Regions from separate parts of the Ensifer sp. SL37 genome, predicted to be linked through region 2. Evidence: predicted binding sites of a transcription regulator. Region 2 holds the regulator's gene; each other region holds the start of a gene.

Region 1 (2,269 bases), 2.5 Mb from region 2:
CCCGATCTCTAGCACGAGCCGGGCGCCCCTCGCCATAACCTAGTTTTCGCGACAGGAATATCGCTGCGCCGCGAAGGTCAGGCCGCGCGCTGGGTCAGCAGTTGGGCGAGCAGTTTGTCCGCTTCGCCAGAGGCTTCGCCTTCGCTGGCGCCACCGCGCATCTGGTGCCAGGTGATCAGTTCCATCGTGCCGTCGTGGTGCTCGGCAATCGCCGTGCAGCTTTCCACCCAGTCGCCGGTGTTGATGTAGCGGATGTCGCCGATCTCCTCGATGACAGCATGGTGGATATGACCACAGATCACGCCCTGCGCATCGTGACGGCGCGCCTCCTCGGCGACCACCTTCTGGAACTCGCCGATGAAGTTGACGGCGTGCTTGACCTGGAGCTTCGCCCAGGACGAGAACGACCAATAGGGCATGCCGAGACGTCGGCGGACCGCAGCAAGCCCGATATTGATGGCGATCGCCGTGTCGTAGGCCCAATCGCCGAGATAGGCGAGCACGCGGGCGTTGCGCACGACGACGTCGAATTCGTCGCCGTGCAGCACGAGATATTTACGGCCGTCGGCCCCCTCGTGCATGTAGCGTTGCGCCACCTCGATGCCGCCGAAATGCACGCCCGGAAAGTCGCGCAGGAATTCATCGTGATTACCGGGGATGTAAACGATGCGGGCGCCCTTGCGCGCCTTGCGCAGGAGCTTTTGCACCACGTCGTTGCAGTTCTGCGGCCAGTACCAGCTGCGCTTCAGCCGCCATCCGTCGACGATGTCGCCGACCAGAACGATCGTCTCCGCTTCATGATGCCGCAGGAAGTCGAGCAGGTAGTCGGTCTTGGCGGCCTTCGAGCCGAGATGGACGTCCGAGATGAACAACGTCCTGAGCTTTCGTGCGGAGTTGTCTTGCTGCGCCGCCATCATGCGAGCCTCGTCTTCAGGTTATGCTTTCTGCCTTCGTGAAACCAGACTCGTGTTTCAGGAAGATGACATCAACATTGCGTCACCGGTCCCCCCGCTGAAATCAGCACTGCAAAACTGTACCTCGCTTCGAATTCATGCCAAAAGGCACGACCACGAATGAGGAATGTGAGAGCATGAATACGGGCGACAAGACGAAATCCCATACCGGTCCGGCCAGCGGCGACATCGACCAGCAGGCCCTTTTCTTCCACCGTTACCCACGCCCGGGAAAGCTCGAAATCCAGCCCACCAAGCCGCTCGGCAACCAGCGCGACCTGGCGCTTGCCTATTCGCCAGGGGTTGCAGCCCCCTGCATCGCCATTCGTGACAATCCGGAAACAGCCGCCGATTACACAGCGCGCGCCAACCTGGTCGCGGTCATCTCCAACGGCACGGCCGTCCTCGGTCTCGGCAATATCGGTCCGCTGGCTTCCAAGCCCGTCATGGAGGGCAAGGCCGTCCTCTTCAAGAAGTTTGCCGGCATCGACGTCTTCGACATCGAAATCGACGCGTCGAGCATCGAGCGCATGGTCGACGTAATCTCGGCGCTCGAGCCGACCTTCGGCGGCATCAACCTTGAAGACATCAAGGCGCCCGAATGTTTCGAGGTGGAGCGGCGCCTGCGTGAAAAGATGCAGATCCCGGTCTTCCACGACGACCAGCACGGAACCGCGATCATCGTCGCCGCCGCCATCCTCAACGGCCTCGAACTCGCCGGCAAGGACATCGCGACCGCCAAGATCGTCACCTCGGGCGCAGGTGCCGCCGCACTCGCCTGTCTCAACCTTCTCGTGACGCTCGGCGCCAAGCGCGAAAACATCTGGGTCCATGACCTCGAAGGCCTCGTCTACAAGGACCGCGAGGTACTGATGGACGAATGGAAGTCCGTCTACGAGCAGGATAGCAGCAACCGCGTGCTTGCCGACAGCATCGGCGGCGCTGACGTCTTCCTCGGCCTTTCGGCCGCCGGCGTCCTGAAGCCGGAACTGCTGGCGCAGATGGCCGAAAAGCCGCTGATCATGGCGCTCGCCAATCCGACGCCGGAAATCATGCCGGAAGCCGCCCGCCAAGCCCGTCCGGACGCGATGATCTGCACCGGCCGCTCGGACTTCCCGAACCAGGTCAACAACGTTCTCTGCTTCCCGCATATCTTCCGCGGCGCGCTCGACTGCGGCGCAAGCACGATCAACGAAGAAATGAAGATGGCGGCCGTACGCGCCATCGCCGGTCTTGCCCGCGAAGAGCCCTCCGATGTTGCCGCCCGCGCCTATTCCGGCGAGACCCCGGTCTTCGGCCCGGACTACCTGATCCCC
Region 2 (2,269 bases):
AACGACACCGACAAGATGTTCACCAATCCGGATGACCAGCGCACCCAGGATTACATCATGGGCCGCTTCGGCTGAGGCCGCATAAGGCTGCAACAGTAACTGCAAAGCGCCCGTAAGGATCGACGATCATGTCCATGCATATCATGTCCGCCTATGACGAAGAACTGAAGTACCTGACGCGCCGCATCTCGGAGATGGGCGGCCTCGCCGAACAGATGGTCGCCGAGTCCGTTCGCGCGCTGGTCAACTCCGACCTGGCTCTCGCACAGAAGGTGATCTCGGACGACACCGTCCTCGACGACGCCGAGCGCCAGATCGGTGAGAAGGCGATCGTCACGATCGCCAAGCGTCAGCCGGTCGCCGCCGACCTGCGTGAGATCATGGGGTCGATCCGCATCGCCTCCGATCTGGAACGCGTCGGCGACCTTGGCAAGAACACCGCCAAGCGCGTGATCGCGGTCGCCGGCTCCGGCATTCCGCGCAAGCTCGCCCGTGGCCTCGAGCATCTGGCAGAGCTCGCTCTCGTCCAGCTCAAGGAAGTGCTCGACGTCTACGCCTCGCGCTCGCCGGAAAAGGCCAACAGCATCCGCGAGCGTGACGAGGAGATCGACGCGATCTACACCTCGCTGTTCCGCGAGCTCTTGACCTACATGATGGAAGATCCGCGCAACATCACGCCCTGCACGCATCTTCTGTTCTGCGCCAAGAACATCGAGCGCATCGGCGACCACGCGACCAATATCGCTGAGACGATCTATTACATGGCGACGGGTGCTCAGCCGGAAGGCGAGCGTCCGAAGGATGACACCACGTCGACGCTGGGCTCGGTCAACGACTGAGCGCCAAGCGCGCCGTAAGCATGCATGCCCCTTGAAATCTGATCCGGTCGCGGCTTCGGTCGCGGCCCCGAATTCCTGTATCTGAAGCATGCGGTTTTCGCCCCGCCTTTGAAAACGGCGGATGTGCTCCAGATTTAGAGTGTCTGAGCGCCGGCCGGGCCGATGAGCCCAAAGGCCGCCCGCGGTAAGGAGACGTTACCTGATGTTGCCAAAAATCGCCGTAGTCGAAGACGAAGAGGCGCTGAGCGTTCTGCTGCGTTACAATCTGGAAGCCGAGGGCTTCGACGTCGATACGATCCTGCGGGGCGACGAGGCGGAGATCCGGCTTCAGGAGCGGCTGCCCGACCTGCTTATCCTCGACTGGATGCTGCCCGGTGTTTCCGGCATTGAACTTTGCCGTCGGCTGCGCCAGCGTCCGGAGACCGAACGTCTGCCGATCATCATGCTGACGGCGCGCGGCGAGGAAAGCGAGCGCGTCCGGGGTCTGGCGACGGGTGCCGACGACTACGTGGTCAAGCCCTTCTCGACGCCGGAGCTGATGGCGCGCGTCAAGGCGATGCTGCGCCGGGCAAAGCCCGAGGTGCTCTCGACGCTGCTTCGCTGCGGCGACATCGAACTCGACCGCGAGACCCACCGCGTTCATCGCCGCAGCCGCGAAGTGCGCCTCGGCCCGACCGAGTTCCGTCTTCTGGAGTTCCTCATGTCCTCGCCGGGCCGCGTCTTCTCTCGCTCGCAGCTTCTGGATGGCGTCTGGGGGCATGACATCTATGTCGACGAGCGCACCGTCGACGTGCATGTCGGTCGTCTGCGCAAGGCTCTGAACTTCTCGAACATGCCCGACGTCATCCGCACCGTTCGCGGCGCCGGCTATTCGCTCGAAAGCTGAGCGGTCTGAAAGTCGCCAACAAAAAAAGGGGCCGATCGGCCCCTTCCTTTATCAATGCGGTCCAGCTTCTTAGCGAGCCCTGCGGCGCTCCCCCGACGGCTGGTAGGCCAGCCGAGCATGGAAGGTGCAGTAAGGCGAGGCTTCCGGGGAATCGTTGCCGCAGAAGTGAAACTCTTCCTTCAGCGGGTCGCCGATCGGCCACTTGCAGGTGCGCTCGGTGAGCTGGGTCAGCTCGAGGCGGCGCGACATCGGCACGACAACGTCGGTGCGGGTGCTGAAATCCTGCTCGGCAACGAGATCGACTTCGATTTCTTCCTTGAGAACGACAGCGCCGGCCGCGCGTGCAACCGGGCGGGTCGAAACGCGCGAAGCGTAGTTCGGTGCGCGCGGTGCCGAAGTCGGGCGCTTCGGACGGGCTGCCGTCGTGGTGCTGCCGCCGGCCTTGGCGCGACCTGGCAGGCTCAGGCGGTGAACCTTGCCGATGACAGCGTTACGGCTGACGCCGCCGAGCTGCGCCGCGATCTGGCTTGCGCTCAGGCCCTCG
Region 3 (2,269 bases), 770 kb from region 2:
GTTGTCGCCATTGGCGATCGCGTCCGAGCCGCGCCGGTTGGTGTAATCGTCCCAGACGACGAGACCGATCGGCATGTCGCAGGCGATCACCTTCCAGGTGGCCCGCGAGGCAGCAAGTTCGCGCTTAAGCCAGTCGACCTGCCGCCAGCCGAACAGGGCGCCGCCGCCGTCTTCTCCCTGGTTGGCGCCGCGATAGGATCTGAGGTCAACGAAGAACACGTCGAGCAACGGACCATAGCCGATCTTGCGGAAGATGCGGCCGGGCTGCGTTGCCGGCATGCGGATCGGCGTCATCTCGTGGAACGCCCGCGCCGCCCGCTCGGCATAGACGGCAACATCCTTTTCCGGATAGCGCGCGTCGTCGCGCAGGTCGGTCGAGGCCGACCAGTTGTTCAGCACCTCGTGGTCGTCCCATTGATAGAAAGTGGGGCACACGGCGTTGAGTTGCCGCACATGCTCGTCGAGCAGATTGTATTTCCATTGCCCGCGATATTCTTCCAGCGTCCGCGCCACGTCGCGCTTCTCATGCGTCACCACGCGGTTCTTCCAGACACCGCCATCACGTAGCGCTATCTCGTCGGGGATCGGGTTATCGGCATAGATCGTGTCACCGGAATGAATGAAGAAGTCCGGCTCGTGCTGGCGCATGGTCGCATAGGTCTTCATGCCGACATCATCAATGCCCCAGCCCTGCCCGGCCGTGTCGCCGGACCAGACGAAGCGGATTGAGCGCTTGCGCAAGGGGGCGGTGCGAAACCGGCCGGTGACCGGCGCGGAGACGCGGTTGACGTCGTAGAGATCCGTGGCGGTGAAGCGGTAGAAGATATCCTGGTCCGGCAGCAGCCCGTCGAGCGAACATTTGATCGCGCAATCCGTCTGCGGCGTCGCCGTCAGATCGGAAAGGCGAAGGGGGTTGGAGAAGCTCTCGGTGGTCGAGTATTCGACCGACACCTTCGACGGGCGATCCACCCGTGTCCAGATCATGCCGGAGGACGTATCGACATCGCCCGATTGCACGCCGTGAATGAATTCCGGCCGGCCGTAGCCGCGTGCATAAAAGGGTGTCGCAAGACCGGATGAGGCCACGAAGCCCGCGGCACCGGCGGAAAGCAGGAAAGAACGCCTCGAAAGCGTCTTGAGGATATCGGCCAAACAGACCTCCGATTCGGCAGCGCCACCGCGCGTGCCGGACCTTTGGTCATCTGGGTGTCAGCGACGTAACAGCCGCATGAAACTATTTGAACGGTTTGGCGACAGTTCGGTGAAGGCCGGAGCTGGCCGCGGCGACAATGGGACGATGGCAAACGCCGCCAATGCTGTTATCAAAGGCGATCAGCGTTGGCCTTGATGAATCCGGGCAACGAACCCGCCTCCTGCCCCCGTTCGGTGGCCACACAAATCGACAGGTGATCATCGTGTCCCATGCCGCCAACGTCTCCGTCCGCGACCGCCTGGAACAGATCCTGAGCCGGCTCAACGATCGCCGGCACGAGGAAAAGGCTTTTGTCCGGCTCTACGAAGAGCGCGCGCGGAGTGAGGCAGACGCGGCCGACCGCCGCCGGCAGGCGGGGGACAGCCTTGGGCCGCTCGACGGCAAGATCGTTTCAATCAAGGACCTGTTGGATATCGCCGGCGAACCGACGCTTGCCGGCTCCATCATCCGCCGCGACGCGCCGCCGGCCCAAAAAGACGCGCTCGTTGTCCAGCGGCTACGTGCTGCCGGTACGGTCATTATCGGCAAGACGCATATGACCGAATTCGCGTTTACGGCCGTCGGCCTCAATCCACACTACCCGGTACCCGGCAACGCCACCGACGAAAGCCTGATCCCCGGCGGTTCATCCTCGGGCGCTGGCGTGTCGGCAGCAGAAGGCACCTGTGATATTGCCATCGGTTCAGATACCGGTGGCTCGATCCGCATCCCCGCGGCGCTGAACGGCATTGTCGGCTTCAAGCCGACAGCCAGCCGCATCCCGCTCGATGGCGCCTTTCCGCTCTCGCCGGTTCTGGATTCGCTCGGACCGCTCGCCCGGACCGTGGCCGATTGTGCAGCGACCGATGCTGTGATGGCCGGCGAGCAGCCAAGGCCGCTTGTCGCCCGCCCTGTCGCAGGTCTTCGTATCGGCATCCCCCGTGGCAGGCTGTTTGAAGACCTCTCCCTCGAAGTCGCCGACGCCTTCGCGGCAAGCCTCGACCGCCTGGCCAAAGCGGGTGCCAAGATCGTCGACTGCACCATCGATGACTTGATCGAGAAGCTCGGCGAAGCGAC

The links. Region 2 encodes PhoB, which activates phosphate uptake and scavenging genes when phosphate is short. Its sites were predicted from a motif close to TGTCATNNANCTGTCAT; they were not measured.
Region 1: the regulator PhoB is predicted to act here: its motif matches at 969-985, upstream of OVA00_RS28875 (UDP-2,3-diacylglucosamine diphosphatase).
Region 3: the regulator PhoB is predicted to act here: its motif matches at 1,218-1,234, upstream of OVA00_RS20455 (alkaline phosphatase D family protein).

The regions. Positions count from the first base shown of each region.
Region 1 covers NZ_JAPPRN010000006.1:3,417,839-3,420,107, reverse strand. The annotation lists gene OVA00_RS28875 (UDP-2,3-diacylglucosamine diphosphatase) at 78-917, opposite strand; gene OVA00_RS28870 (NADP-dependent malic enzyme) at 1,091-2,269, shown strand, end outside.
Region 2 covers NZ_JAPPRN010000006.1:955,371-957,639, reverse strand. The annotation lists gene pstB (phosphate ABC transporter ATP-binding protein PstB) at 1-75, shown strand, start outside; gene phoU (phosphate signaling complex protein PhoU) at 126-839, shown strand; gene phoB (phosphate regulon transcriptional regulator PhoB) at 1,042-1,725, shown strand; gene OVA00_RS16780 (GcrA family cell cycle regulator) at 1,795-2,269, opposite strand, start outside.
Region 3 covers NZ_JAPPRN010000006.1:1,723,231-1,725,499, reverse strand. The annotation lists gene OVA00_RS20455 (alkaline phosphatase D family protein) at 1-1,152, opposite strand, end outside; gene OVA00_RS20450 (amidase) at 1,416-2,269, shown strand, end outside.